Regions from separate parts of the Pseudoalteromonas sp. C8 genome, predicted to be linked through region 2. Evidence: predicted binding sites of a transcription regulator. Region 2 holds the regulator's gene; the other holds the start of a gene.
What was found. Region 2 encodes LexA, which represses DNA repair genes until DNA is damaged. Its sites were predicted from a motif close to TACTGTATNNNNATACAGTA; they were not measured.

Region 1: the regulator LexA is predicted to act here: its motif matches at 4,447-4,466, upstream of uvrD (DNA helicase II).

The regions. Positions count from the first base shown of each region.
Region 1 covers NZ_WTKT01000018.1:920-9,283, forward strand. Annotated here, with positions in the region: gene GQR39_RS15695 (hypothetical protein) at 1-67, opposite strand, end outside; gene GQR39_RS15700 (GNAT family N-acetyltransferase) at 170-2,239, opposite strand; gene uvrD (DNA helicase II) at 2,217-4,382, opposite strand; gene GQR39_RS15710 (hypothetical protein) at 4,686-4,910, shown strand; gene GQR39_RS15715 (YacL family protein) at 5,027-5,395, shown strand; gene GQR39_RS15720 (dUTP diphosphatase) at 5,501-6,124, shown strand; gene yrfG (GMP/IMP nucleotidase) at 6,140-6,787, opposite strand; gene nudE (ADP compounds hydrolase NudE) at 6,849-7,421, shown strand; gene cysQ (3'(2'),5'-bisphosphate nucleotidase CysQ) at 7,414-8,217, shown strand; tRNA gene GQR39_RS15740 (tRNA-Met) at 8,354-8,364, shown strand, end outside.
Region 2 covers NZ_WTKT01000019.1:13,187-21,550, forward strand. Annotated here, with positions in the region: gene GQR39_RS16255 (hypothetical protein) at 1-144, opposite strand, end outside; gene GQR39_RS16260 (hypothetical protein) at 458-838, shown strand; gene GQR39_RS16265 (PaaI family thioesterase) at 839-1,279, opposite strand; gene lexA (transcriptional repressor LexA) at 1,447-2,064, shown strand; gene coxB (cytochrome c oxidase subunit II) at 2,548-3,690, shown strand; gene ctaD (cytochrome c oxidase subunit I) at 3,690-5,282, shown strand; gene GQR39_RS16285 (cytochrome c oxidase assembly protein) at 5,282-5,812, shown strand; gene GQR39_RS16290 (cytochrome c oxidase subunit 3) at 5,848-6,723, shown strand; gene GQR39_RS20480 (DUF2909 family protein) at 6,626-6,934, opposite strand; gene GQR39_RS16300 (SURF1 family protein) at 6,949-7,689, shown strand; gene GQR39_RS16305 (transmembrane cytochrome oxidase associated protein) at 7,679-8,173, shown strand; gene GQR39_RS16310 (COX15/CtaA family protein) at 8,202-8,364, shown strand, end outside.

The sequences.
Region 1 (8,364 bases), on a different contig from region 2:
TTAATAAAATATCGAGTATTTTAAGTGAAATTGTTTTGCAGCCCACTTTAAAGTTTATTAATTCCATGCCTTTATCTTAATTTACCTGTTAATGCTTTAAGGATAGAACAAATTAAATAAATAGCTTAAAGATGGATAAGATTTAATAGAGATAGGTAACTAGGAGTTATTAGATGGCACTAGTGAGGTTTTTTATGGCACGTTTAAATTGATTCTCAAGCTGCTTTTTTCCTAATAAACCTAAGTGTTGAATCACTTTTTCATTACATTCATTTTGCAGCACTAACTTTATTAAAAGTTGTTTATCAGACTCTGTTAATTGAGACATACAAGAAGGAGACTGATTCACTACCTGCCAGAGAGTCGCAGAGATATTAAATTGAGTGAAGTTACTGTTTACGAGTAAGGCTAATCGTTCGCGAGTCTCGGGGCTTACTAACTCATCGCTAAATCCTTCAATTAAAATACTTACAAGTTGCCAATCTAGTGTTTTAAAATGTGTTAAAAGAGCATAAAAAAAGTCGTTTTTAAACTGCTTTTTCAAAGGTTGGATAATTGCACTTTTATTGCTTAAGCATTTAACCACAAGCGCTGAATGTTCAGCTGTGCTTTTATCGCGTTGATAACCCAGTTTTACGGTATCAAACCCTTGTTTTTGCCAAAAGTTAAGTAGCTGCGCTGTTGCGCCAAAGCTTGCACCAAACCAACTACATTGGCTTTTTACTTGCGACTCGCAATAGCTAAGTAGCTTTTTACCAAAACCCATATTGTGAGAACTCGGATCAATCGCTATTCGTACAACGCGAGCGCTCAACTGTGTTAAGTAGTCATTATTAAAACTAAGTTGTGAGAGGGTTTGAGCCATTAAATGACCCTGTGGGCGGCGCTCTCCGCTTATAACCTGTAGAGCAAGTTCTTCACTTAAACCACCTTCTATTGCGATTAAACATACACCAACTAATCGATTGTTAATTTTGCTGATGAATATTCGTTGCGATGGTGCGTCTAGTAGTTGGCGTAAATCGTTTACACTACTTTGATAGTGAGCCAATGCAAGCAGGGCAATAACTTGTTGCAGTAAAGGCTCATTGTTTACAAGGGATTGCTGAGTTATTTCGCTATGAACTGGCTGCTCTAATTGCTCACTACTTAACTCTTTATATTGTGCATCGAGTGCAAGCAAGGTGCGAATGTGCTTCTCGAGGGGATCGTGTTTAGCAAAACGCAGTGGCTCATCAAGCGTTACAACTTTAGAGGCTTTATAGTGCGCTTTTATATAGTTACTAAAGCGAATGGTATAACCCCTACCATTGCCCTCATACCCAACCAGTGTACTTGCAAAGACTATACGAGGGTAATGAGCTAGCATTTTTAGCAATAACGGTACAGGGATCGCGGCAGCTTCATCAATGAGTAATAAATCGCACTCAGGTAATGCATTTAATAACGCGTCAGGTGCAACGTAGTGCAAGTTGGCGAGCTGTTTATGTTGAGCGTTGTATTGCAGGTCTAACTCGTTGGCTAAATGTTTAAAGCTACTATGGGTCGCTTTAAACTGAGTGCTGCAAATAATTACTTTTTTATCAGTCAATTTTGCGGCAGCTAAGCCAAGTGCTGCCGACTTGCCTCTACCTCTATCAGCATTAATGAGGAAAGGTCTGTTGGCACGGCCATTAGCTACTTTTACTATTTGTTCCACGCAGTTTTGCTGTGGTAGATAGTCAATTTTATTATCCATAACAGAGCTGACGAGATTACTAATACAGCCATTTTTTTCACTAAAATGAAAAGCGGGTAATCGCTTAATAATAGTCGCGAAACGTTGATTAAATAAACTGTAGTTAATACTCTGACCGTGTGATTGCACTGTACTTAATGAGGGGTCTTGCCAAGAGGCTAAATCATTTAATTCGGGCAGTAATAAAAACAGTATACCGCCTGCTTTAACGGTGCCGGTAAGTGCTGCAAGTTTATCAGGGTGTAAACCACTAAAACCATCGTAAACAGCATGAGCAAATTCTTGCCCTAACATTTGGTGAGTGCGAGTAGGCCAGTACGAATTTTTAATCGCGCACTGCTTTGATACAACAAGTGTATTGTTTTCATCTATTAATGAGTTAAGTAATTCATAACACCAAGCAGGGCTGCCCGTAATCAACACTAGCTGACGATGATACGCGCCAGCTAGTTGTTGTTCTAACTCATTTAGGTGAGCTTTATACAGCTTGTAATCGTGCATAGGCCGTTACTAACCATTTACTGCCAAGGTCGTCAAAGTTAACTTGTACGCGAGATTGCGCGCCACTGCCTTCGTAATTAAGTACGGTACCAACACCAAACTTAGCATGCAAAACTCGTTGCCCTAAGTTAAAGCCACTGTCTTCAAATGCGGCATGGCTAACTGATGCGCTAAAACGCCCGGCGGCAGGCGGGCGAGAAACCTGTGTTTTAATACGAATTTCTTCAACGCAGTCCTCAGGTATTTCGCGTAAAAAGCGTGATGGGCTATGGTATTTTTCTTGCCCGTATAAACGGCGACTCTCAGCATGGCTAATGTATAACTTATCCATTGCTCGTGTCATGCCTACATAACAAAGGCGGCGCTCTTCTTCCAAACGACCAGACTCTTCGTTACTTTGCTGAGAAGGGAACATGCCTTCTTCTACGCCCACCATAAACACTAACGGAAACTCTAAGCCTTTAGCTGAGTGAAGTGTCATCATTTGAACGGCGTCTTCGTGCTCTTCTGCTTGTCCTTCACCTGACTCAAGTGATGTATGTGCTAAAAAGCCTTGTAAAGGCGAGCTGTATTCTTCGTCTTCAGGAAGTTCGTACTGGTCACATGCGCTAATTAGCTCTTCTAAGTTTTCTACGCGAGCACGGCCTTTTTCACCTTTTTCAGCTTGGTACATTGCCATCAAGCCTGAGGTTTGAATTGTGTACTTGGCTTGCTCATGCAAAGTTAGATCGCTAATTTTATCTTCTATTTGTTCGATTAGTTCTACAAACTTACTTACTGCACCAGAGGCACGACCAGATAAGTGCTGTTGTTCTACAATTGCTTTTGCGGCATACCAAAGCGGTAACGATTCTGCTCGTGCACAATCTCGTATATGGCTCAATGTTTTATCACCAATACCGCGTGCTGGCGTATTAATTACACGCTCAAATGCGGCATCGTCTTGACGATTACCTACTAGGCGTAAATACGAAAGCGCATCTTTAATTTCTTGTCGTTCGAAGAATCGCATACCACCATAAATACGGTATTTTAAGCCTTCTTGCAGCATGGCCTCCTCAAGTACACGAGATTGCGCGTTACTACGGTATAAAATTGCGGCATCTTGTAGGGCATTACCTGCATTTAACCAGCTTCGTAGTTTGCTACTTACAAAGCGTGCTTCGTCTAACTCATTAAATGCTGCATAAATAGAGATTGGCTCGCCGTCGTTACCGTCGGTCCACAAGCTTTTACCCATACGTTCTGAGTTATTTTGAATTAATGCGTTAGACGCTTTCAAAATAGTCGCTGTTGAGCGGTAGTTTTGTTCAAGACGAATGGTTTCTGCGCTAAAGTCAGTTAAAAAACGTTTAATGTTTTCGATTTTAGCACCACGCCAACCATAAATGCTTTGGTCATCGTCGCCTACAATCATAATGCTGTTAGTATCGCCAGCAAGTAATTTTAACCAAGCATATTGAATGGTATTTGTATCTTGGAACTCGTCTACGAGCATATGCGCAAAGCGTTGCTGATAATGACGCAGTAACGTAGGGTTATTTTTTAACACTTCGTAGCTGCGTAGTAATATTTCAGCAAAATCAACTAGGCCCGCTCTATCACAGGCCTCTTGATAGGCGGCATAAACACGCAGCATCATTTGCTCATTAATATCGTATGCTTGAATATCTTTAGGGCGAAGTGCTTCATCTTTTTTGGCGCTTATGTACCAGCCAAATTGCTTAGCGGGCCATTTTTTATCATCAATATTCATCGATTTTAATAAGCGCTTGATCATCCGAAGCTGATCGTCAGAGTCTAAAATTTGAAAGGCTTCTGGTAAATTAGCTTCACGGTGATGAGCACGTAAAATACGATGCGATAAACCATGGAAAGTACCAATCCACATACCACCTACAGGCGCTTTTAGTGTTTCTTCAACGCGGCCACGCATTTCTTTAGCGGCTTTATTAGTAAATGTAACTGCAAAAATACTGTAAGCGGAGGCTTGCTCAACTTGCATAAGCCACGCAATACGATGAACTAACACTCGTGTTTTACCAGACCCAGCACCTGCTAATACCAGCATGTTTTGTAGTGGGGCTGCAACGGCATCGCGTTGTTTGTCATTTAAGCCATCGAGTAATTGTGAAACGTCCATCGTTACGCCTTTTTAATCAATATTGTGGGCAGTATAACAGGTGTTTTTGTTAGGCTAAATAAAATACTGTTTTTATAAACAGCTATTTATAAAATAGTGTTCAAAACGAGTAACTTGCTAATTAATTAAGCGAATAAAAAAGTGTAAACGGATAACAATAATTGCTAATTTGACCTAATTTTAGCAAAATCTACCAACTCTCTAAATCTAGACTAATTTAACTATTTGATTTGTAAGCTTTAATAAATTGGCATAGAGTGTGTAGGTAAATAATTATAAAATTAAATAAATACAGAGGTTAGTATGGCAGATCAAGGTTCTGGCGGTAACGTAATTGCAGCATTATGTAATATATTTTTTCCTGGTTTAGGGCAGTTAGTGCAAGGGCGTATTTTAGCGGCTATATTTTTTGCACTCGCTATTATAATAAGTTACGCACTAATTTATGTGCTTGTAGGCTTTGTACTTGTGCCTATTATTTACTTATGGTCGATCATTGACGCAGCGCGTTATAGATCGCGAAGTTAACGGTTTTAAAGTTGAGTAAAATAGCGCCCATGTGGCGCTATTTTACTTTATATGTCCTGTGGTTTACGGGCGTTTACGTATATAATTACGCAATTAAAGATTTACAGGCAAACCCTATGGAATATCAATTTATTCGCGACCCTATTAGTGGGCTACGTATTAAAATAAGCAGTGAACACGCTATTATTGGTCGCTGGCTAAACGAAGAAATAGGCAAAGACAAAGTAGCCATGGTGCAAGCGCTTATTGCATCGGTAAGTTCAAGCTATGAGCCGCTAACGCTAAAAGGCCAAGAAATAGATTTAATATTAACGAAAGACGAAGCATTATTTGAAGCCCATGCACTTCATCAAGACAGCGAAGACCTAATAGCGTATCAAGATGACGATTTAGCGCTTGAAGAAAATGGTTTAAGTAGTGGTTGTGGCTTTGAAGATTTCATTGATTTAATTGATTCATGGCATGAGTTTACGACGTCACGATAAACATAACTAGCACACTAATAAAAATATACAGCAATGCACAATCAGCATTTTATCTGTATTATTACACCAACGAAAATTACACCAACCAAAACGACAGGAATTGATATGTCTGCCAATTTAAACAAGCTAGTAGTGATGCTAGAAATGCAAAACGCCATGAATACTAAAGTACATGAGCAATGGTTTACTCAAGGGTTTGAATGGTACCGCGCTATTTGGGTTGAGTGTGCTGAAATGCTAGATCATCATGGTTGGAAATGGTGGAAAAAACAAACACCAGATACTGAACAAGTTATTTTAGAGTTGGTTGATATTTTTCATTTTGGTCTATCGCTTAGAATTGACGGCGAAACTAGCTACGAAGACTTAGCAAAGCAACTTGAAACTGAGCTTAGTAATGCTCAACAAGCTGATGACTTTAAACAAACACTAGAGATATTAGCGGCGTCTGCTGTTGCTGATAAAACGTTTAATGCAGGTGCTTTTGCCGGCTGTATGGCGCAAATAGGTATGGATATTGATGATTTATATCGCGGCTACGTAGGTAAAAATACGTTAAACTTTTTCCGCCAAGATCACGGTTACAAAGATGGTAGCTATATTAAAGAATGGAATGGGCAAGAAGATAACGAGCATTTAGTTGAAGTAGTTAAAAGCCTTGATACAGAACATGCAGATTTTGCAAAGTTAGTATATCAAGGGCTAGAAGCGCGTTACCCAAAAATTTAAGTCACGTAAGTTGAGTTAGATAATCTTACGATAGTCGGTAACACTTAGGTAATCGGCTATTTCGTTATGTGGTTGTTGGCTATCTGGGTTAGCAACTGCAAGTAAGTGCTCAATGCCGTATTCTCGTGCGGCATTCAAAACCGGCACACTGTCATCTACAAATAAAGTACGGCTTTTATTAAAGCCTAAGTCATCTTGCACTTTATGCCACAAACTTTGTTGCTCTTTACTTACTCCATATTCATGAGTCGACACTACGCCATCTAGGTAGTTATCAATCGCTGTATGCTCAAATTTAAGCATGACACTCTCAGGGTGGGCGTTGGTAAGTAAAATTAACTCTTTGCCTGCTTTTTTAAGCTCAGTTAAAAAATGAGGTACGTCTTCGCGCATTTTAATTAAATGCTGAGACTCTCGTTTAAGTTCCATTATAGGCAAGCTTAATTGCTGCTCCCAATAATCTAAACAATACCACTGTATTTGACCGCTCACAGCTTGATAGCGTTTTAAAATATCTGCTTTAGCTGCATCTAGGCTAATGCCCCTTGCTAATGCGTGTTGCGCAGGAATAACGTTAAGCCAAAAATGACTGTCGTAATGTAAATCGAGTAATGTTCCATCCATGTCGAGCAAAACGGTATCGATTTTTGACCAATTTAACATAGGAATTTCAACTTATAAGGTTTATTATTGAACTAACTGCCATGATAGCAAATTAACGCCAATGACACAGAAAAAGCACCCAACACCACCACAAATCCTCAGTAACAATGTTGTCGCTAAAAGCCGCCTGTTTACTGTGGAGTCTTTAGAGCTAAAGTTTTCTAATAACGAAGAGCGTCAGTATGAGCGAATTCGCGGCGGTGGCCGGGGAGCAGTGATGATTGTTCCGTTAAGTGCAGACAACGAATTACTACTTGTACGTGAATACTGTGCGGGCACAAACGATTACCAGTTAGGTTTTCCTAAAGGCTTAATCGATCCGGGCGAAACGCCAGAGCAAGCTGCTAACAGAGAGCTTAAAGAAGAAATTGGCTTTGGTGCTGAGTATTTTAAACCATTAAGAACAGTAACAATGGCGCCGAGTTACTTTAATGCCACTATGCATATTTTATTTGCTAAGCAATTATACCCACAAACCCTTATTGGCGACGAACCAGAGCCGCTTGTTGTTGTTAAGTGGCCATTAACTCAGTGGCAGTCATTATTAGACCAAGAAGATTTTACCGAAGCACGCAGTGTTGCAGCTTTGCTATTATTAGATAAGTATTTAGCGTCTGGAGCTGCCGATGAATAAATTAATCGAACCGTGTATTGAATTAGCTGAGCGTGCTGGCGATGCAATTATGGCCATTTATAAAAAAGGTGATATTGGCCAACAAGAGAAATCAGATAATACGCCTGTTACCAAAGCTGATTTAGCAGCAAATGACGTACTGGTTGCTGGATTAAAAGTCTTAGCACCCGATATTCCGATTATGTCGGAAGAAACACCTATACCAGCACTCGCCGACAGACAGGATTGGCAGCGTTATTGGTTACTCGATCCGATGGATGGCACAGGCGAGTTTATTTTAGAAAGTGGCGATTTTGCAGTAAATATTGCATTGATTGAAAATAATCACCCAGTGCTTGGTGTTATTCATTGGCCTGCAAAAGGTGTGACTTATTTTGCTACAGCTAAAAATGGTGCCTTTAAACGTGAAAACTCAATTGATAAGCAAATATCTGTAGCGCCGCCAGAGAACTTGACGCTTGCAGTGAGCCGCCGCCAAAAAATAGAAGCGGTGAGTCAGTATTTAAATAGTCAGTTTACAACTATTGCTATTGGTTCGTGCTCATTAAAAGCTTGTACTGTTGCAGAAGGCAAAGCAGATTGTTTTTTAAGAATTGGTCCAACGGGAGAGTGGGATACAGGTGCTTCACAAGTTATTGTTGAAGAAGCCGGTGGTTGTATTACCGATGCAGAATTTAACCCGCTAACGTACAACCAACGCGAGAGTACTGAGAACCCTGACTTTATAGTGATGGGGCATCCAGACTGGGAATGGCAAAAAATGATTAATCCGCATCAAAGGTTGAGCGCAGAATAGCAATTTGATTGCTTTTTGTTCGGTTGAACAACTTTAATTAGTTTAGGCCTTGCATTAAATGTTTATTCCTATATAGTAGCGCTCTCTTCAAGGCAGGCTCGTAAATATTACGAAAATGTTTTAAAGAAATTACAGGCGCGGGATGGA
Region 2 (8,364 bases):
TGCAAGATGCTCCCCATGAACTTTATCAAGAGGAATAGCGCTCATGACTAAACCACCTAATAGCCAAGCTAAAATTTGTAATGCGAGCAAATAACCGAGCCATTTATGTAACTTGCGAGCATACTTAAATATTTTTTTATTCATGTTTTAGTCTTATTATTTTTAGAGGCTAGTTTATTACATTAATGGGATTAGTTACTGCGACATTTTGTCGCAGTTTAAACTATAGCTTACTGTAATCATTTAAAAATAAAAAAGATTACACTTAAATTGCTAACATGACTTATTTGTTTAATTGAGCTGAGTGTTTGATATCCAGCTAGCTTTAAACGCTAAAAAATACTTAAAAGCTGCGAAATATCTATATAAAGTGGTTAATAGAGCATAGTTGATTTGGTATAACGGTAAAACTGCGTTAAAGTTTGCAATGAAATTATTAGAGGATAAATACGAAACGATGTCGGAAATTCAATTTTTAAATGTAGATCTTGAGCTTGAATCAAAGCAAGATATTAGTTTGCTAGTGGCAGACTTGAAAAAAGTCGCGACGATTTTACATTATGACAAAGACGAATACCGTCAATTAGCGCGTATTGAAGCAACAGGTGTAGTAAACACGCCTGACAAAGCAATAAACCATATATGTGAGCTTATTGAATCGTGTTCGCGTAACGCGCTAAAACAATGGTTAAGCTGTTCACGTAGAACGTTTGATATTGGTTTTGAATCAGGCACTTCACCTAAGTGCTTTAATCAAGCCTTAGATGCAGATACATTACTACGTATATCTGCGATTGGTGCGGGTATGGAAATTACAATTTACCCAATCGAAAAGTAACTATCTTCGCTCTACGACTGCTGCGGTCATTTTTGATACGCAGCACAGCTCATTGCGGCTATTTGTAATTTTTATTTCCCACACTGAACTACGTTTGCCAATATGAAACGCTCTTGCCGTTGCTGTTAAAGTGCCGTTGCGAGATGCTTTTAAATGACTTGCGCTAATTTCCTGCCCCACGCAGTAAAATTTTGTAAAATCGACAACAAAGTTAGCTGCATAGCTGGCAACTGTTTCGGCAAGTACAACGTTAGCACCGCCGTGAACCATTCCCATTGGATTATGATGCTCAGGAATTGCCGGCATAGTGGCTACTAAGTAATCATCACCAATTTCAGTGACTTCTATTCCCATGGTTTTCATTAATGTTCCTTGGCCATCAATGCCTTGTTCTAACTGCTTGCACAGCTCTAAAGTGATGGGCTGGTACCAAATACTCATAATGACTCCTTTGCTTTTTTAATCATTTATAAATCTAGCTTTAGTTATATCCCTAAAATGTACACAAGTGAAATTACTTTGGCTATTTTAAGGCTTAATTTAAATTTGCGATTTTTATTTAACTGTATATACTCACAGTTAAATGTACTGTATGGAAAACCAGTTGTATGCGACCATTAACGAACCGCCAAGCTCAAATACTCGAACTAATTAAAGTTTTTATTAAAGACACTGGTATGCCTCCTACACGTGCTGAAATAGCGCAAACATTAGGTTTTAAAAGTGCCAATGCTGCTGAAGAACATTTAAAAGCACTTGCTAAAAAAGGCGCAATTAAAATGAAACCAGGTGCAAGCCGTGGTATTCAGTTAATTGAAGAAGAAGAGCCAGAACAATTAGGTTTACCGCTTATAGGGCGTGTTGCTGCTGGTTCACCTATTTTGGCGCAAGAGCACGTTGAAAGTCACTGCAAAATCGATCCATTAATGTTTAAACCGGCTGCAGATTTTTTACTACGCGTTAACGGTATGAGCATGAAAGATATTGGTATTATGGATGGTGATTTACTTGCTGTACATCGTACTCAAACCGCTGAAAACGGGCAAGTTATTGTTGCCCGCCTAGATGAAGACGTAACTGTAAAACGTCTTGAGAAAGCGGGTCGTAAAGTATTACTTCATGCTGAAAACGACGATTTTGAATCTATTGAAGTAGATCTTGAGAATGAGTCTTTTAATATTGAAGGCTTAGCCGTTGGCGTTATAAGAAACGCTGATTGGATGTGACTTTAAAAATAGCTTTTAAACAAGCAGTTTTATAAATGCGTACTAATTAGTACGCATTTTTTGTTTTAAATTCGCACTAAAAATAGGGCATAAATAGCTCACTGACAATTTAAGCTGTAAACTTTTTTGCACTTATATTTTCCCCCTCCGAATACGTTAAACCCCTTTGTTTTGCTCATCTTTTGAACTTACTGTTACCTAGTTGGTTACTGATTTTTTATTAATTACTCAATATCACCTGATTGTTTTTTATACTAAAACTTGCTTGTTGTTCATTTTTTAGCTAATTATTAATGTGCTGAGCTAATAATAACTCACAGCTTTTTAGTTTTGAGAACACACAATATACACAAACCCGTTGTTGGCGCAGCAAAACCAATCAATATTAAATGAGATTGACTAAAAAAATAAAAATAACGAATTGGCGTTTAAGCCGTATGCCTCTTCGCTTTGCATTCGCAATAGCATCAAAGGAGCCGTCACATGGGTAAACTGACCTCTACCTTGTGGCTTATATTATGTGTTTTTTCGCACCCAGTTTTGGCTAACAGCCAATACAATATGCGCAAAGGCGTAACCGATATAAGCAATAATGTATATCAGCTGCACATGACCATATTTATAATATGTTGTGTGATTGGGGTGATAGTGTTCGCAATTATGTTTTGGGCACTTATTCATCACCGTAAATCTAAAGGGGCTGTACCTGCCCAATTTCACGAAAGCACTAAAGTAGAAATACTTTGGACTGCAATCCCGTTTGTTATTTTAATTGCTATGGCAGTACCAGCCACTAAAACCCTAATTGCAATGGAAGATGCCAGCAAAGCTGATCTCACTATTAAAATTACAGGCTCGCAATGGAAATGGCATTATGAATATATGGGTGAAGATGTAGAGTTCTACTCTATTTTATCTACCCCGCAAGATGAAATAGCGAATCTTGCAGATAAAAATCCTAACTACTTACTTGAGGTTGATAAACCTCTCGTACTGCCAATAAATCAAAAAGTACGATTTTTAATGACTTCTGACGATGTTATTCACTCTTGGTGGGTACCTGATTTTGCAGTTAAAAAAGATGCGAATCCCGGCTTTATAAACGAAACATGGACGAACATAAACGAAGAAGGTACTTACCGAGGCCAATGTGCTGAGTTGTGTGGTAAAGATCATGGCTTTATGCCCGTTGTGGTGGTCGCTAAATCTGAGGCTGATTTTAAAACGTGGCTTGCAGATGCAAAGCAAGCTAAACAAAAAGCAGCATTAGCAGATGCCGCATTACTTGATAAAACCCTCCCAAAAGAAGAATTAATGACTTTAGGCGAACAAGTATATATGGCCAATTGTGCTGCATGTCATCAGCCTACTGGCATGGGGTTACCGGGTGTATTTCCTGCACTTAAAGGCAGCCCTATAGTGCTTGGCGATATAAAAGATCACATTGATGTAGTTATCCATGGGCGACCCGGTACGGCAATGCAAGCATTTGCCAAACAGTTATCTATAAAGCAATTAGCAGCGGTTATTACTTATAAACGTAATGCGTGGGGTAATGATACGGGTGATGTTATTCAACCGAGTCAAATACAGGCAGCACTTGATGCCAAAGTGGAGGCGAACTAATGAGTAGCATAGTAGAACAACCTAACGCCAATGAAGCTCATCATGCTCATCACCCAGCTAAAGGTTTTAAACGCTGGCTTTACACAACTAATCATAAAGATATAGGTAGTTTATATTTAATTTTTTCGCTGACCATGTTCTTAATTGGTGGTGGAATGGCCATGGTGATCAGAGCTGAATTATTTCAACCAGGTTTACAGTTGGTCGATCCTCACTTTTTTAATCAAATGACCACAGTGCATGGTTTAATTATGGTGTTTGGTGCGGTTATGCCGGCCTTTACAGGCCTTGCTAACTGGATGATACCACTCATGATTGGCGCGCCAGATATGGCATTGCCAAGAATGAATAACTGGAGCTTTTGGATTTTACCGTTTGCGTTTTTAATCCTATTGGCATCGTTATTTATGCCTGGTGGGGGTCCTGCATTTGGTTGGACTTTTTATGCACCACTGTCTACAACATACAGTAATGACAATACTGCATTGTTTGTATTTGCCGTACATATTATGGGGATTAGCTCAATAATGGGCGCAATCAATGTGATTGTAACTATAGTGAACTTACGTGCTCCCGGCATGACATGGATGAAGTTGCCCTTATTTGTATGGACGTGGTTAATTACTGCCTTTTTATTAATAGCGGTAATGCCAGTGCTTGCAGGGGCTGTCACTATGGTACTTACCGATAAGTATTTTGCGACCAGCTTTTTTGATGCCGCAGGCGGTGGCGACCCGGTGATGTTCCAACACATTTTTTGGTTTTTTGGTCATCCCGAAGTATACATAATGATTCTTCCTGCCTTTGGCATTATATCTACAATAGTACCTACCTTTTCTCGTAAAAAACTTTTTGGCTATGCCTCAATGGTATACGCCACATCCTCCATAGCACTATTGAGCTTTATTGTATGGGCTCATCATATGTTTACCACTGGGATGCCGGTCGCTGGCGAGTTGTTTTTTATGTACGCGACCATGCTTATATCGGTACCTACAGGAGTAAAAGTATTTAATTGGGTTGCCACAATGTGGAAAGGCTCAATAACTTTTGAAGTGCCAATGCTTTTTAGTATTGCGTTTATTGTGCTGTTTACCTTAGGTGGCTTTTCGGGGTTGATGCTGGCAATTACACCTGCTGACTTTCAGTACCACGATACTTATTTTGTAGTGGCGCATTTTCATTATGTATTAGTAACAGGGGCTGTATTTTCGATAATGGCGGGGGCCTATTACTGGCTGCCCAAGTGGACGGGCAATATGTTTAATATCACGCTAGCTAAATGGCATTTTTGGCTATCGCTGGTGAGTGTGAACGTATTGTTTTTTCCTATGCATTTTGTAGGGCTTGCCGGTATGCCGCGTCGAATTCCCGATTATGCACTTCAATTTGCCGACTTTAACGCAATCATAAGTATTGGTGGATTTGCCTTTGGTTTATCGCAATTGTTGTTTGTAGCTGTGGTAATTAAATGCGCGCGTGGCGGTGATAAAGTGCCTGCAAAAGTATGGGAAGGGGCAGAAGGGCTTGAGTGGGAAGTTGACTCTCCAGCGCCATATCATACTTTTTCTACGCCGCCGGTAATTAAGTAATGACACACGCACCGCTACTCAAACGTTTGGTACTTATTTGCATAGGCATGTTTGCCTTTGCCTTTGCTTTAGTACCTTTGTATGACGTGTTTTGTGATGTAACAGGGCTTAATGGAAAACCTTCGCTTGAGCAGGCAGAGCAAAGTACACAAATAGTACAAAACCGAGAAGTCGGCGTTAGCTTTACTACTCACGCACAAAGTGGTGCACCGTTTGAAGTTAAATCAAAAGAATACAGTGTAGTGGTAAAACCCGGTGCAATGCGTGAAGTAATGTTTAGTGCTAAAAATAACAGCAACCTAGATAAAGTAATGCAGGCTGTACCATCAGTCTCACCAGGTAAAGCGGCAAAGTATTTACACAAAATAGCCTGTTTTTGCTTTGATCAGCAACCTCTAAAAGCAGGGGAAGAACTTGAATTTAAATTACTTTTTTATGTTGATACCGCACTGCCGAGCGATATTGAAGAATTAACTTTATCTTATACCGTATTTGATATTAGTGAACAGCTGGTGGCAAGTAACAACTAGCTTTTTAAACTAGTGTGAAACTAGGAGTAAATAAAATGAATCAAGAATATGAGCATTATTACGTACCTGAGCAAAGCCCATGGCCTATTGTAGGTGCTGTTGCATTGTTTTTTATTGCAGTAGGGGCAGGCTTGACTGTTATGAGTGTAGGTAAAGAAGGTGGTAGCGGGGTTTATCTGCTTTATGCCGGTATTGCTGTACTTGTGTATATGTTGTTTAGCTGGTTTAAAAATGTAATTAATGAATCGGACCAAGGTTTGTACTCAGCACAAATGGATCGCTCTTTTAGACAAGGTATGAGCTGGTTTATTTTTTCTGAAGTTATGTTTTTTATGGCCTTTTTTGGTGCGCTTTTTTATGCACGCGTATTGTCGGTACCTTGGCTTGGAGGCGCAGGCAATAATGCAATGACTAACGAGGTTTTATGGCCAACTTTCGAAGCTGTTTGGCCGCTAGTTTCAACACCTGCTGGCGAAACTACTCAAGCTATGGGCTGGCAAGGCTTACCGCTTATAAATACCTTAATACTGCTTACTTCCTCAGTTACTTTACATTTTGCCCACGTAGCGATGGAAAACAATAAACGCACTCCACTTAAAGTTTTTTTAGGCGCTACTATTTTATTGGGCGTTTGCTTTTTAGGGCTGCAAGTTGAGGAGTACATGCATGCATATAATGACCTTAACCTAACGCTAGATGCGGGTATTTACGGTAATACGTTCTTTTTATTGACTGGTTTTCATGGCATGCATGTAACGCTAGGGACGGTACTTTTATTTGTAATATTTTTACGGATATTAAAAGGGCACTTTACTAAAGATAAGCATTTTGCTTTTCAAGCAGCTGCTTGGTATTGGCACTTTGTTGATGTGGTGTGGCTGTGTTTGTTTGTATTTGTATATGTGCTGTAGCGTTTATTGGCGAATTATTTGCTTTAATAAAACCAAGTTTAAGCGCTGCAATAACAACAACTAAAACAACGACCGAAAACAATACGCGACGACCTAAAAAGTGAGACATAGGTCGTCCTCCAGTTTTCCCTGACACCATAATAAACAATGCTCTAAATAAGTTAAAAAGTATAAATATTAACAACAGTACGATAATAATTTTAATAATCACTGAGTTGACCCTTTATGCAGTTAGTTTTATGGCACAAACAAAAGCTTAGCTCACTAATCACACTTTGTATGGTTGTGGTTGTTGTACTTGTGTGTGTGCGACTAGGGTTTTGGCAGTTGGAGAGGGGGGAGCAAAAACAGCAGCAACTAGCCGCTATTGCTAAGCAACAGACTCGTGGTGTGATGAGCTGGTCTCAATTACTTAACCTGCCAGATAGCTGGAACAAAACAGGTGTATTGGTTGAGTTAAAAGGGCGATTTGTGCAAAACCAATATTGGCTTTTAGATAATCAAGTTTATAACGGACAAGTAGGGTACGACCTACTTGCTTTACTAAAGCCAGACAGCGAAGAAAAAGTGATTTTAGTTAATTTAGGATGGGTAAAAGCGCCTATATCTAGAGATACACTGCCAAAGGTTACTCTGCCTACAGGTGTTTTTATTCTTAAGGCGCAAATAAAAGAAAATAACTTAAGTAGCTTTACGCTTGAAGATAAAGCTACAAATAACGACCTACCTACAAGAATCCAATCTATCGACTTAAATATGCTGAGCACTCAAAGCCAGCAATCATTAATTAATTTTATGGCCTACAGGCAAGGTACTGGTGATGAGATTGCAACACCTCATTATGAGGCAGTTGTTATGAGCCCTCAAAAGCATAATGCCTACGCTGTGCAATGGTTTTTAATTGCTGTTGCATGTGCTGTTGTGGCTATTTTTGCAAGTAAAAAAAGGACACATAATGAAAAATAATCCCCTTTTGTTGTTTGTGGGTTGCTGCGCTATCCCATTAATTTTGGCATATGGCGCATTAAAGTTTGATTGGTTGCCTACTGCAATTACTAATAATGGTGAGTTTTTAAGCCAAGAAATAAAACTTAAAAATTGGCCGCAAGATAATCCCAAGCAATGGACTATCGCACTTAATTATTCAAACGAATGTAACACCCCGTGCAGCGAACAACTCAATGCACTTAATAATTTATATGTGGCACTTGGTAAAAACCAAGGCAAGGTTGATATGGCTGTAATGGGAAGCCCTAGCAATAAAAATCTACCATGGAAAATTATTACCGAGCAACAGAGTTTAAATCCTGCAAGTTTATATTTAATTGATCATATGGGGTTAGTGGTACTTGAATATCCCTTTAAGGTCGAGCCACAAGAAAACCGTTTAGTACAAAAAGGGTTATTAAAAGATCTAAAAAAATTACTTAACTATTCTCGTTCTAGCTAACTAAGTTGAGCTTAAGTTGGAGTATCTGATGTATAAAAATTATAAAAACTTAGTATTAATAACAGGATTACTCGCTTTGATTGTAGTTGCTTTAGGTGCGTACACCCGCTTAAGCGATGCAGGTTTGGGGTGCCCCGATTGGCCTGGTTGTTATGGCTTTTTAACGGTACCTAAGCATGAGGCTGACATAG